DNA from 3 places in the Streptomyces sp. NBC_01217 genome. Region 2 is predicted to be linked to each of the others. Evidence: riboswitches for the same ligand, from Rfam matches in the RefSeq annotation. Region 2 holds a riboswitch; each other region holds the start of a gene.
What was found. Region 2 has a riboswitch for cyclic di-AMP ahead of OG507_RS02540 (transglycosylase SLT domain-containing protein). Riboswitches for the same ligand answer to the same signal wherever they lie in the genome.
Positions count from the first base shown of each region.

Region 1 (4,520 bases), 7.7 Mb from region 2:
GCCGATCCACGGGACCAGGTACTCGCGTGCCCAGTGGATGTCGTCGCGCCTTACTTCGAGCGTGCCGCGCTGTGCCTGCGGGGGCCATTCCTGGTCGGGATCGGCCGGCACATCGAGGCCGAGGACCTGGGCGGCGCGCAGCGCGACCCTGGTGTGTCCCTCGGGCGACAGATGGAGCCGGTCGTCGTCCCAGGCGCGCCTGTCCTGGACGGACCGCAGCGACCACAGGTCGAGGACCGGGCAGTCGTAGCGGTCGGCGATGGACCGCACATGGGCGGTGTAGGTGGCGATCTTGCCGCGCAGATGGCGCAGCACGGGAACGCCCCGGGTGTCGAAGCCGGTGGTGACCATCACGGTGCCGACCGATTCGGTCAACTCGGCGACCGCGCGCTCGAAGCGCTCGGCCACGTCGTCGGGGTCGGTGCCGGGCCTGATGATGTCGTTGCCGCCCGCGCAGAAGCTCACCAGGTCGGGTGCGAGCTTCTTGGCGCGCGGCACCTGCTCCTCGACGATCTGGTCGAGGAGGCGTCCGCGTACGGCGAGATTGGCGTACCTGAAATTTCCGTGGGCGGAGCCTTCGGTGCTCGTCTCCGCATCGGGGTCCGGGAGCTGGTCCGCGAGAAATACCGCGAAACGGTCCGCCCAGCCGACGAAGGTCCCGTCCGGGCCGGGGTCGCCGACGCCCTCGGTGAAGCTGTCGCCAATCGCCGCGTACGACCCGATGACGCCATGTCGATAGTTGACGCCACGTTGATTTTTTCTCGAATCGTCTGCCACAAACGCTTATCCTGCACCGCCGAATGTGACCTACGCGACCGTAATAAGGGGTTGACGGGTGGTGAGATAGACCACCCGGTCAGGTTTTGGTAAAGGGGGAATAAGCAGAAGGGCGGTGCGCCGCCGCGCACCGCCCTTCGGTGTTGCTCAGGTGATGATGTGTGGCTCAACTGCCCGGCCGTTCGGCTCAGACGTCGATGCCGTGCGAGGCCAGGTAGGCGATCGGGTCGATGTCCGAGCCGTACGCCGGGCCCGTGCGGACCTCGAAGTGCAGGTGCGGTCCGGTGACGTTGCCGGTGGCGCCGGAGAGGCCGATCTGCTGACCGGTGCTCACGGTCCGGCCCGCGGAGACGGAGATGGAGGACAGGTGGCCGTACTGCGAGTAGCGGCCGTCGGCGTGCTTGATGACGACCTGGTTGCCGTACGCACCGCCCCAGCCGGCGGTGACGACAGTGCCGGAGGTGATGGCCTTCACGCTGGTGCCGGTGAAGACGGGGAAGTCGATCCCGGTGTGGCTGCCGCTGGACCAGTTGGAGCCGGAGGCGCGGTAGCCGGTGGTGTGGTTGCCGGGGACCGGGTGGGCGTAGTCGGAGCTGCTGGCCGGGGCGGCAGGCTTGGACTCCGTGACCGTCGCGGCCTCGGCCGGGGCGGACTTGACCGGAGCTGCCGGAGCAGCGGCGGCCGGCGCGGAGTCGCCGGACGCCTTGGCGCCGAGCGTCAGCTTCATGCCCGGGAGGATCAGGCCGGGGTCTTCGCCGACGACCGCGCGGTTGTCCTGGTACAGCTTCTGCCAGCCGCCTTCGACCTTGTGGTCGGCGGCGATCTTCGAGAGGTAGTCGCCGGAGACGACGGAGTACGTCGTGGTGGCCGCCTGCTTCAGCGCGACCGGCGTGGCCGGGGCGGCGTGCTTGGCGGCGGAGGCCGCCTTCGGGGCGGCCTGTTCCACGGCGTGGGCGCCGGTGGCACCGAGCAGCGGCAGCGCGAGGCAAGCGCCGCCGGCGCTTGCCACGGCGACGCCACGGGCGATGGTGCTGGACTTCGTACGACGGTGCTTACCCGATGCGGGCATGAACTGCTTCCTCTCCGGCGCCTGCGAGGTGAGCTGTCGGGTTCGGGCTGGAGATGCCCGGTCGCGCAGAGCGCGACTTCACCCCTAGCCGGCCGGATTTCTACGGTCGGCGGCTTACCTGGTTCCCCCGCTCCTGCCACGCGATCAGTGGGTGCGAATTCCGGACGGCGGCAGGATTGGGCGGTCCGTCCGGATTGACGGTGACCGTAAGCGAGCCGGGACGGCGATAACAAGCCTTTGGTTCCGCACCGGAATCCGATGCGGGAAATCGGCGCGGAATTCCGGTCACACTCCGTGGATCAAAGATCTTGAAATTCCGCGCCGCGCACGGAATAGCCGACCGCCCCGTCAGCACACACCGTCACGGATATGATCCCGCTCACGAGAGGGCAACCATCTCCCATACAAGCAGGGCGCATTGGGCTAAATGCACACATTACGGACATGTCACGCCTGTCGGTCACGCCGGAGCCTCAGCACCCGCGCGTCGAGATCCCCCCTCAGCCCGGTGTGCAGCCCCTGGTGCAGCAGTACCGAACCGTGGTGCACCGCACCCGTGTCCAGGCAGGTGTACGTCGCCGCGGGGTCGAGCGCGCGCAGCCTCAGGGCCGGGGGCCGCTCCCCGAATCGCTGCGCCTCCAGCCACATCAGGACCACGGTCTCGTCACCGTGGACGTACTGGACCGCGCCGAGTCCACCGCGCGGGGCGCGCAGCCGGTACAGCGCTCCATGCTGCACCACCGGCCGGATCTCCTTATAGAGATCCACCCAGGTCCGCGCCTCGGCCAGCTCCTCATCGCTCCACTCGGCGAGGTCCCCGCCGACCCCGAGCACACCGGCCATCGCGCTCACGAAGCGGAAGCGCAGCGAACTGACCCTGTCGTTGAGCTGCGTATTCGGACTGTCGGTGACCCAGGCCGCCATCACCCGGGCCGGGTGGATCTGGCCGAAGCCCTCCTGGATGGTCAGGCGGTCGAGCGGATCGGTGTTGTCGGAGGTCCACACCTGGTCCGTACGGGACAGAATGCCCAGGTCGATCCGGCCGCCGCCGCCCGAACAGGATTCGAAGGCGACCGAGGGGTGCGCGGCCCTGAGCCGGTCGATCAGTGCGTACAGTGCGTCCACATGCTCGATCCAGAGCTTCTGCGGATACTCCTCGCCCGGCCAGCCCGCGTCGGTGAAGCTGCGGTTGAAGTCCCATTTCACATAGTCGATGGGCGCGCTGGAGAGCAGCGCGTCCAGTTGCTCCCACAGATGGTCCCGCACATCGGGGCGGGCCAGATTGAGCACCAGCTGATTGCGGAACTCGGTCCGCCTCCGTCCGGGGAAATGCTGCACCCAGTCCGGGTGTGCACGATGGAGATCGCTGTCGGCATTGACCATTTCCGGCTCGACCCAGATACCGAACTGCATGCCGAGTCCGTGCACTTCGTCGGCAAGCGGCTCAAGGCCGCCGGGAAAGCGGTCCGGATTCGGTGTCCAGTCGCCGAGTCCGGCCCGGTCGCTGGTCCGCTGCCCGAACCAGGCGTCGTCCACGACGAACAGCTCGACGCCCATCGCGGCGGCGCGCTCGGCTAGGGCGCGCTGCTGCTCCTGCGAGATGTCGAAACCGGTCGCCTCCCAGGAGTTGTAGAGCACCGGCCGCAGGCGCTGTGCGTCCGGGATCACATGGGCCAGCTGCCAGGCGTGCCAGGCCCGGCTCGCCCCGCCGAACCCCTCCGCGCTCCACAGACCGGCGAAGACGGGGGTGGTGTACGACTGTCCCGGCGCGAGCAGCAGCAGCCCCGATTCGTCGTGCCCTGCGCCGCCGGTGATCTGTACGAGCCCGTCGGGGAGCCGCTGTACGCAGATCCGCCACGACCCGGACCAGCCGAGCGCACAGCCGTACACCTCGCCGCTGTCCTCGGTGGCCGCGCCGTCGGCATCGAGTGCGACCCACGGCAGGTGCTGATGTCCGGTGTGGCCGCGCCTGCTGGAGATGACGTTCTCGCCGTACGTCAGCTCCGCCCGCGCGAGCTGCGACTCCGCAGCCCAGCGGCCGTGCAGCCGGCTCAGCCGCCAGCCGTCGCGGGCGGGCAGCGCCCAGGCGGCCGCGTCGGCGCGCAGCAGTTCCAGCGGCGGGCCGTCCGGCCCGGCGTGGGCAACGGTGGCCCAGCGCTCGATCACATCGGAGTCCTCGCGCATGCGGTAGTGCAGGGTCAGGGCAAGCCGGTGCACGGAGTCGGTGAAGCCGATACGGAGTTCGTCCCCGTCCGCCGCGGCCTCGGCGAAGGCCCACTCGGTGCCGCGGACTTCCGGCGTGCGCACCGAGAGGGCCGGGCGGACGAACCTGGGGCCGCCCTCCACCGGGTACTCCTCGCGGCCGTCGAGCGGGGACTCGAAGCCCCTGGAGGGTGGCTCCGGTGCCGCGGCCAGCGCCTGGGCGGCGGCGAGGGTGATCCGCGGCCCCCAGTGCAGATGGACCAGCTCGTCCCGCCCCGTGAGCCGCAGGGCGTAGCTGCTGCTCGCCCCGGTCAGCAGCCAGGTCCGGCCCTTGTCACCCGTCTCGATCATTCCACCCCCACATTCCAACAGTTCCGCACATCATCGACCGCAGCCGGGCGGGTGGGCAACGGCCTTGCAAGGAATTCACCGCGAGGGCACGGGGGTTCGCGGAAATGTCGGCAGACGAAGG
Region 1 covers NZ_CP108538.1:8,282,570-8,287,089, reverse strand. Annotated here, with positions in the region: gene OG507_RS36965 (SGNH/GDSL hydrolase family protein) at 1-777, opposite strand, end outside; gene OG507_RS36960 (M23 family metallopeptidase) at 965-1,846, opposite strand; cyclic di-AMP (ydaO/yuaA leader) riboswitch at 1,850-2,006, opposite strand; gene OG507_RS36955 (alpha-galactosidase) at 2,294-4,399, opposite strand.
Region 1: it holds a riboswitch for cyclic di-AMP, as region 2 does, so the genes downstream of both, OG507_RS36960 (M23 family metallopeptidase) here and OG507_RS02540 (transglycosylase SLT domain-containing protein) in region 2, are expected to answer to the same signal.

Region 2 (4,520 bases):
GGACGAGGAAGATCCCGGTGATCCACGCGTTGGCGCGCAGGTCCAGGAGCCCGGCGAGGGTGGCGAGGATCATGACGCCGGCGCCCGCGGCGGGTGCCGGTATGTGCACGACGGGAGCTAGGTAGTCGGCCGTCCCCATGGCGATGACCGGGGGCACGATCATCACGACCAGCAGGGAGAGCACGAAGACGAGCCAGCCCGCCAGCCGTCCCGCCATGGTCGAGACCATGGCGTACTCACCTCCCGCACTCGGGATGAGGGTGCCCAGCTCCGAGTAACAGAAGGCGACCGCGATACAGAGCAGCGAGCCGATGGCGATGGTGAGGGCGGTGTATGTGCCGAGGCTGGAGAACAGGTCCGGTACGACCACGAAGAGTGTCGAAGCGGGCGTCACGCAGGAGAGCGTGAGCAGTGTTCCGCCCACGACGCCGATGGAACGCTTGAGCTTCTGTGGTGTGGGGCCGGTCGCTGGGGCGAGCGCCTGGGGTGCGCTGAGCGTTTCGGTCATCGTGCGATTCCGATCAACAGGTGCGGTCTCTGAGCGTGGGAGCGGTATCGCCTCCAGACGAGGACGTGGTGAGTGGTTTCGTCGCTCCCAGCGCGACATGCAATCCTGACGAGTTCCGCAGGTCAAGAGCTGTTCACCTACGGAATTCGTTGTTTCGGCGAGCAGATTCGACGTTTTGGCGTTAAGAGCGCGTCATTTTGCGGGAATCGGCGGGTGCGGGAACCGCAGCTCGGACCGGAGCAAAGTTTCACCCATTCCAGATTCCGGAACGGCGCGGGCGCCCCCGGGCCCCGCGGCGGCCGATGGCCGTGGGTCGCGCATCGGTGCTCTTGGTGCCAGCCTGGATGCATGGCTTGGGCCTCATGGACGACTCGCGGTGTGTTCTCCGGGCACGGTGGCGTGCTCACGGACGAGGTCGGCGTCCTGTCCGGGGACCTGACCGTGCACACGACCTGGGCCGAAGACACGGCCCAGATCACTGTGCAGTACACGGGTGCGATCGACTGGTTCACCATGTCGGGCAGCCCCGTGCCGTGCTCCTGCGAGGAGGACAGCCGGCGCCTTCACGAGGCGGTGGTGCAGTCCGTCCGGGAGGGGGCAGCGGCCACGGTGCCCAGGCCTCCGGCGCAGAAGCCGCTCCGGCAGCCGGAGCAGCCGACGGAGGGCGCTCAGGAGTGAAGGCCCGGGGGTGAGAACCCGCGGACGAGAGGGCCTGGGGCGCGAACCCGCCCTCGCATCGCGGATCGCTAGGATCTCTTGCGTGAGCAGAGCATTCAGCGGCTGGACAGAGCAGGCATTCGAGCTGCTTCTGCGGTTGGAGGGCATGCCTTCGCAGGAAGCGCGCGAGAAGCGCCGGAAGGACCGGGAGCGCCTGGTCCGGCAGCCCATGATCGCCCTGCTGAACGATGTGGCCGATGCGGACGGGGCGTACGAGGACTTCTCCGTCTGGGGATTCCGCAAGGACCCGTGGTGGTGGCAGCACCAAGCGGCCGTGATCCGGATCGCACGCAATGTCGAGATCGGTCTGCGTTTCGATCTCGACGGACTGCGGATCAGGGGCGGCTGGAGCTACCCGGATCCCGGGCAGGTCCCGTTGTTCCGTGCGGCAGTTGCCGCACAGGGCAGTGGCCCCGAGCTGGTCCGCGCCATCGGGACACTGGAGGAGCGGGGGTACGAGATCACCGGGGACACCATGAAGCGCGTGCCACGCGGTCATGACGCCGGTCATCCCCGTGCCGACCTGCTCCGGTACCGCTCGGTCCGCGCCGCCCGTCCCCTCGGCGGGGACTGCGCGCAGGACACGTCGGCGCTGGTCGGCGCCGTGCTCGAAGCGGCGAAGGAGCTGGAGCCCCTGCTGTCCTGGCTCGCCGGCCATGTGTCCGTTCCCGGCTCCGCCCGGCGCGGCGTCTAGCGTCGCCTCCGCACGCCGCTCACACGGGTGAGCAGCCGAAAGGCGGCCCCTGACCGGCGGGTGCGATCGCTTCCGAGGGGCCTGTTCGGCCTCTCGGCACCCGTCGGTCCTGGACCGCCATCGGTGCTGCTGCAGGTCAGTAGGCTCCGAAGACGTTGTCGATCGAGCCGTACCTGTCGGCGGCGTAGTTGCACGCCGCGGTGATGTTGGCTACCGGGTCGTAGATGTCCATCGACGTACCGGGCACGTGGTAGGCGCTGAAGGTGGGGTCGATGACCTGCAGGAGGCCCTTGGACGGCGTGCCCTTGGCGGCGTTGGAGTCCCAGTTGTTGATGGCGCGGGGGTTGCCCGAGGACTCGCGCATGATGTTGCGGTGGATGCTGTCGTAGCTGCCGGGTATGCCGTTCTTGGCCATGACGGCCAGCGACTCCTTGATCCAGCCGTCCAGGTCGTTCGTGTACTTCACGGTCGACGCGGCCGGGGCCGGGGTGGTGGCCGGGGCAGCAACGGCGTTCACGGTGGATGCACCCGCGGCAGCCTTGGCGCCGATGGTCAGCTTCATGCCCGGGAGTATCAGCGCGGGGTTGGCGCCGATGGTCGCCCGGTTGTCCTCGTACAGCTTCTGCCAGCCACCGCTGACGGAATACCCCTTTGCGATCTTGGAAAGGGTGTCGCCCGCGACCACGGAATAGGTGGTGGGCGTGGCCGCCTGCGCGGCCTTTTCCTTGACGGGGGCGACGGTGGACACGGCGGCGTTTTCGGCGGTGACGGTCTGCGCCGGAGCGGCGGAGGCGAATCCGGCACCGATCAGCGGCAGCACGAGAGCGGCTCCGCCCGTGGTCGCGGCGATGAGACCGCGAGACAGCGAAGTGGACTTGCGACGACGATGGTTACCCGTTGCGGACATGGCGAATTCCTCTCCGTCGCCTACGAGGTGAGCTGTCGGGTTCAGACTGGAGATGTCTGGCCGCATGGGAATGCGACTTAACCCCGAGCCGTTCCGTATACCGGGTCGGCGGCTTACCTGGGTCCCCCGCTCCTGCCGTACGTGAGTGGTCGGATTGCCGGACGGCGGCAGGATTCGGCGTTCCGTCCGGATTGACCGTGACCGTAGGCGAGAAACACCGAATGGAACAAGCCCCTATTTGTTGATCACAATTCATTTGCAAGATCGAATCAGGTAATTGGAAGTAATCCACCTCACATCGAGAAGTGAAATTTCTTTACACAGAAGGGAACCGGGCCGCGCACCGCGCCGTCTTGAACTCCGAAAGTGACTCACGCCACTGAGTGCATAAAAGGTGCAATTCGGGTGGAACTCAAAGGCCACAAGAGCCCCAATAGACACCTTTATTAACCTAAATATCATTTCCAAGCAAATCGCCCATACTCGGACATTTGCCCACTGCTTCGCGTGCTCGGGGCCGACCGCCACCGAACAGGCCCACCCGGGGTGGCCCGCTGGCCGCGCCCGCTCGTCGCACTCCCCCTCACTCCCCGCGCACGACGAAAGGGCTTTGCCGTCCGCTCTCCCGGTCGCTATCGTTTTCAGCGGTTCTGTTGTCTCCGATAGAGGTGGACGTTGCGCATCTGAGGTTCGCGATCATCGCGCCGTACGGCCGAAGCCGTACGCCCGTCACGCAGTAGCAGTGTTCTGTCCTGCCCGTGACCCCGCGTGGATGCGACCTTGGTGCATGAGCCGTCCCTCGACCTTTCGGACCGCCGCACCTCCCTCACGGTTCGGTCGCCGCGTGGTGCTCGCATACGAAGCCCCCATTCACCGCGCTTGCGACTGCGAGGACCACCATGGCGACATCCACCACCCCCAGCGCCTCCCTCACCTGCTCCGGCCTGTCCTTCCAGTGGCCGGACGGCACGACCGTCTTCGACGGGCTCTCCCTCACCGTCGGCCGGGGCCGCACCGGGCTCGTCGGCAGCAACGGCGCGGGCAAGTCCACGCTGCTGCGTTTGCTGGCCGGCCGACTGCGCCCTTCCCAGGGCTCGGTGGCCGTCGGCGGCAGCCTCGCCCACCTCCCTCAGAACGTCACCCTCGACACGACACTGCCTGTGGACGAGGCCCTGGGCATCGCCGAGCGGCGCGGCGCGCTGCGCGCCATCGAATCCGGCGATGTGGACGAGAAGCACTTCGAGACGATCGGCGACGACTGGGACGTCGAGGAACGAGCACTCGCGACCCTCGGGTCGCTCGGACTCGGCAACGTCGAACTGGACCGCACCGTGGGCCGGATGTCCGGCGGGGAAACCGTCCTGCTGCGCCTGGCCGCGCTGCTGCTGGAGCGTCCCGACGTGCTCCTGCTGGACGAACCGACCAACAACCTCGATGTATTCGCCCGCCGCAGGCTCTACGAGGCCGTCGACTCCTGGCGCTCCGGTGTCCTCGTCGTCGTCAGCCACGACCTGGAACTGCTGGAGCGCGTGGACCGCATCGCCGAACTGCGCTCCGGCTCCGTGAGCTGGTACGGAGGCGGCTGGTCAGCCTACGAAGAGGCTCTGGCCGACGAACAGGAGACCGCAGGGCGGATGCTGCGGGCCGCTTCTGCCGACGAACGCCGACAGAAGCGCGAGCTGGAGGAGACCCAG
Region 2 covers NZ_CP108538.1:622,029-626,548, forward strand. Annotated here, with positions in the region: gene OG507_RS02525 (APC family permease) at 1-508, opposite strand, end outside; gene OG507_RS02530 (hypothetical protein) at 857-1,186, shown strand; gene OG507_RS02535 (DUF2461 family protein) at 1,269-1,919, shown strand; gene OG507_RS02540 (transglycosylase SLT domain-containing protein) at 2,056-2,826, opposite strand; cyclic di-AMP (ydaO/yuaA leader) riboswitch at 2,829-3,016, opposite strand; gene OG507_RS02545 (ATP-binding cassette domain-containing protein) at 3,726-4,520, shown strand, end outside.

Region 3 (4,520 bases), 4.3 Mb from region 2:
CGCACCGGGATACGCACCACCGTACGGACAGGGCTACGGACCGGGGTACCCGCCGGGCTTCGGGCAGGCACACGCGCCGCGGCGCGGTCCGTCGTCACAGATCACGGCGCACGCCAAGGCGCAGGCCAAGGCCCGCGGCAAGGCGGCCGCCCGCGCCGTCGCCGAGTACGAATCGTTCGCGACGTCCCTGGCCTCGCTGCGCCGGCAGGCCCGCCGCGGGGCGGCGGGCCCGGACTTCGCCGAACGCGAGCTGGAGCTGCTGCACCACCTCTGGCAGCGCAGGGACGTGGCCGCCCCTGCCCTGACCTACGCGGCGCAGGCGACGGGCCGCCTTCGTCCTCACCGCCTGCCAACACCCCCGTACGCGTATCCGTACCCGCGGCACGCTCGGCACGGCGGCAACACCGACAACACCGGCAACGGATTCAACCCTTATCTGAACCCGCCCCAGCCGCCCCAGCCGCAGTAGGGCCGTGGCTCAGCCGCGTCAGGCGGATGCCTCGGTGAGCTCCGCCAGTTCCTGCTCGGTCAGCGTGAGGTCGGCGACGGCCACCAGCGCGGGCAGCTGCTCGACCGTGCGGGCCGAGGCGATCGGCGCGGCGACGGTCGGCCGGGACGCGAGCCAGGCCAGCGCGACGGTCGCGACCTCCGCATCGTGCTCCTTGGCGACCTTGTCGAGTGCGGCCAGGACCTTCTGTCCCCGCTCCGACTCCAGGTACTGACCGGCCCTCTCGGCGCGTGCGCTCTCCACCGGAGCTCCCGGGCGGTACTTGCCGGTGAGGAAGCCGGCGGCCAGGGCGAAGTACGGAACGGCGGCGAGCCCGGACCGCGCGGCCGTGTCCTGGAGCTCGCCCTCGTACGTGTCACGGGAGACGAGGTTGTAGTGCGGCTGAAGGGCGACGTAACGGGCCAGCCCCTCGCGCTCCGAGAAGTCCAGGGACGCCCGGAGCCGCTCGGGGCTGATGTTGGAGGCGGCGATCTCCCGGACCTTGCCCTCCTTCACCAGGTGGTCGAGGGCGGTGATGATCTCCTCGACCGGGACGGTCTCGTCGTCGAAGTGCGTGTAGTAGAGGTCGATGTGGTCGGTACCGAGCCGGCGCAGCGACTCCTCGGCCGCGTCCTTGATGTTCGCGGCGGAGAGCCCCTTGTACGAGGGGTGGGCGCCGACCTTGGTCGCGACGACGATGTCGGAACGGTTGGAGCGGGCCGCGAGCCACTTGCCGATGACGGTCTCCGACTCACCGCCCTCGTTGCCCGGGATCCAGGCGGAGTAGGAGTCGGCGGTGTCGACGAAGTTGCCGCCCGCCGCGGCGTAGGCGTCCAGCACGGCGAACGACTGTGCCTCGTCGGCGGTCCAGCCGAAGACGTTGCCACCGAGGGCGAGTGGGAAGACCTGCAGGTCGGAAGTGCCCAGCTTACGAAGTGAAGTCATATGTGGATCAACGAACCCCGGCGGGACCGCTATTCCGTTCGCCCCGCCGTACGGGTGGCTGTGCCCCGTACGGGTGACTCCGCCGTACATACAGACCGGCAGCCCTGACGTCGGGGGGTGAGCGTCAGGACTGCCGGGGTTCAGCGGCCGGCGAACCGGCTCGGATCACTCAGATCATCATGCGGATCACGAGGGGGTCATCACGGGGTGAGGCCCTTGTCGCGCAGCCAGGCCATCGGGTCGATGCCCGTGCCGTCGGGGGTGTGGACCTCCAGGTGGAGGTGCGGTCCCGTCACATTGCCGGTCGCGCCGACCCGGCCGATGGTGTCACCGGTGGTGACCTTCTGGCCGACGCTGACGTCGATCGAGGACTGGTGGCAGAACCACAGCTCCGTACCGTCCTCGAGCTCCAGCACCGTGCGGTAGCCGTACGAACCGGACCAGCCGGCCGACTTGATGGTGCCGCTGTGTACGGCCTTGATCGGGGTGCCGGTCGGCGCCGCGAAGTCGAGGCCGGTGTGGTAGCCGGAGGACCACATCGAACCGGCCTGGCCGAAGGTCGAGGTGATCGTGTACGAGGAGGTCGGGATGGCGTAGCTGGCGGCGAGCTTGGCGAGCCGCTCGGCCTCGGCCTTCGCCCTGGCCGCCTCCTCCGCCTTCTTCTTCTCGGCGGCGGCCTTGGCCTCGGCCGCGTCCTGCTGCTTCTTGGCCTCGGCGGCGGCCGCCTCCGCGGCTTCCTTCTCCTGGGCCGCCTTGGCCTCGGCGTCGGCGGCGTCCTGCTGCTGCTCGGCCTGCTGGAGGATGCGGGCGCGGAGCGCCTCACCCGCATCCGTCGCGCCCTGCTCCGTCTCGGCGGTGGTGAGGCCGGCGGTGGTGAGCGGGGAGGCAGCCGCGGCCGCCTCGGCCTTGTCGGCCTCGGACTCTCCGGTGAACAGAGAGCCCACGCCGGGAAGGGACTTGGCGTCGGGAAGGTTGTCCGCGATGGAGTCGGGAAGGGATATGGAGACCGGCGGCTTGCTCTGCGCGGTGGCCATGCCGCCCGCGCCGACCGCCGCGATGACGCCGACCCCGAGCACCGTGGAGCTACGGGCGAGTCCGTTGCGCTGCTTGGCGACGCGGTGCTTGCCGCGTACGGGGCGTACGGACTCCTCGGTGGGGTTCCACTCGTCCCAGCTTCTGTCGGGCTCGCTGTTGCCGTCGGCGCGGAAGTCGCCGCCGAACTCACCGGCGAGCGCGCCGCCCTGCTCGGTGTCGTAATCGGCGCCGAACGCCGTTTCCGTCCCGGTGGTCGCGTAGTCCGAGCCGAAGCCGGTACCGAAACCGGGTCCCGTCCCGTAGTCGGATCCGTTTCCGGTTCCGTAGTCGGATCCGAAGTCAGCGCCGAAATCGCCACTGAACTCGGGGTTGAACCGAGAAGGGGCCTCGGAGGCAGGCTTGTTGGACGCCACGGGGGCGCACTCCTTTCCTTCCTTCTCGCCTACCGGGTTAGCTGACGGGTTCGGAGCAGGAAGGTCTCCTACGGGCCCCTCTGCCTCTCACGAGACACAGGTGTCCGATTCACCCCATGTAGGTGGTTCCCCGGTTCCCTTGCGGAATTCGGCGCTCGCGCACGGTGCCGCCACTGACGACGGCTGGGACGACCGCGCTGCGTTATCGAACGTTAATAGACACACGGGCCTGATTCCAAGCCGTTCCCACTGATCGTTCACGTCTTTGGCCCGGACTTTACGGGACATAACCGGCTGGAATCGGACGAGTTGATCGGCCCTCAGCCACTACCCGTTTTCTGACGTTGCGTCAAACGTTATGCGGAGCGGCGCCTCTCGGTTACGTACGGTGGCACCCCTCGTCCAGACGGTGGCATCCCTCGTCCGGGGCGACACCGTCCCGTACGAAGCACCTGCGCGCACACGAAGCACGCGGGCGCCCGAGCACCCCTCCCACCCCGCCCGTCACGTCTCTTCCCGGCCCACGATCCTCACGGTCCTGCGCCGGTCCGGCTGCCCCTCCACGGGACGTACGACCGCGAGCAGCGCCATGTCGTCGGTCGACTCTCCCCCCGTGTGCAGCCGTACGTCATCGGTGAGCGCGGACAGCAGTTCCTCGGGCCCGGGAAAGATCCGCCCGCGCAACCGGGCCGCAGGGTCGTAGAAGACCCCGTCGGCGTTCCGTGCCTCGGAGAGGCCGTCGGTGTAGAGAAGCAGCGTCGTCCCCGCCGGCAGGTCCCATTCGTCCGTCCGGTCGGGCCACACCCCCAGATCCATCCCGAGTGGCAGCGCGGGCACCGTGGGTGCCAGCACGTCCAGCGCCCCGTCCGAGTGCAGCAGGATCGGCTCGGGGTGACCGCGGTTGACGATCCGCACCCGGGACAGCCCGGGCGGGATCTCCGCCAGTACGGCGGTGATGAAGCCCTCGAACTCGTCGAGCCCGGCCCGCCGCGTCCCCTCCCGCGCCAGCGCCCGCTCCAGCCGCTGCGCCACGCCCTCCAGCGAACGCTCCTGCTCGGCGGCCTCCCGGAACGCCCCGATGACCACCGCCACCGACTCCACGGCGTCGAGCCCCTTCCCCCGTACGTCCCCGACCACCAGCCGCACGCCCTGCGGGGTGTCCGTCACGGCGTACAGGTCGCCGCCGACGAACTCGTCCGCCTGCGCCGCCTCGTACCGAGCCGCCACATGCAGCCCGCCGATCCGGTCGGACGGCTTCGGCAGCACCGCCCGCATGGCGGTCTCCGCGATGACCCGCGCGGAGGCCAGCTGCTGATTGCCGCGCCGCACGACCGTATTGATCACGACGGCGAGTACCGAGACGGTGGCCACGGTGAGCAGCTCGATCAGCGGCACGATCAGCGGCAACGAGTTGTTGTACACCCGCAGCACGGCGACGGCCACCATCGCGGCGACGCCGGTGAGGATGGTGCTGGCCAGCGAGAAGAACGGTGCGGCGATCAGCGGTGCCGCCACGAACAGCGGAATGGCGGTGAAGGCGGGCGGGGTGAGGATGTCGAAGGCCAGTCCGCCGAGGATCATCATGAAGGGCAGCAGGCGGACGAACCGCCGGGTACGCGCGACGTCACCCACTCCATGTC
Region 3 covers NZ_CP108538.1:4,918,052-4,922,571, reverse strand. Annotated here, with positions in the region: gene OG507_RS21925 (PrsW family intramembrane metalloprotease) at 1-469, shown strand, start outside; gene OG507_RS21920 (aldo/keto reductase) at 488-1,432, opposite strand; gene OG507_RS21915 (M23 family metallopeptidase) at 1,633-2,880, opposite strand; cyclic di-AMP (ydaO/yuaA leader) riboswitch at 2,892-3,044, opposite strand; gene OG507_RS21910 (PP2C family protein-serine/threonine phosphatase) at 3,385-4,520, opposite strand, start outside.
Region 3: it holds a riboswitch for cyclic di-AMP, as region 2 does, so the genes downstream of both, OG507_RS21915 (M23 family metallopeptidase) here and OG507_RS02540 (transglycosylase SLT domain-containing protein) in region 2, are expected to answer to the same signal.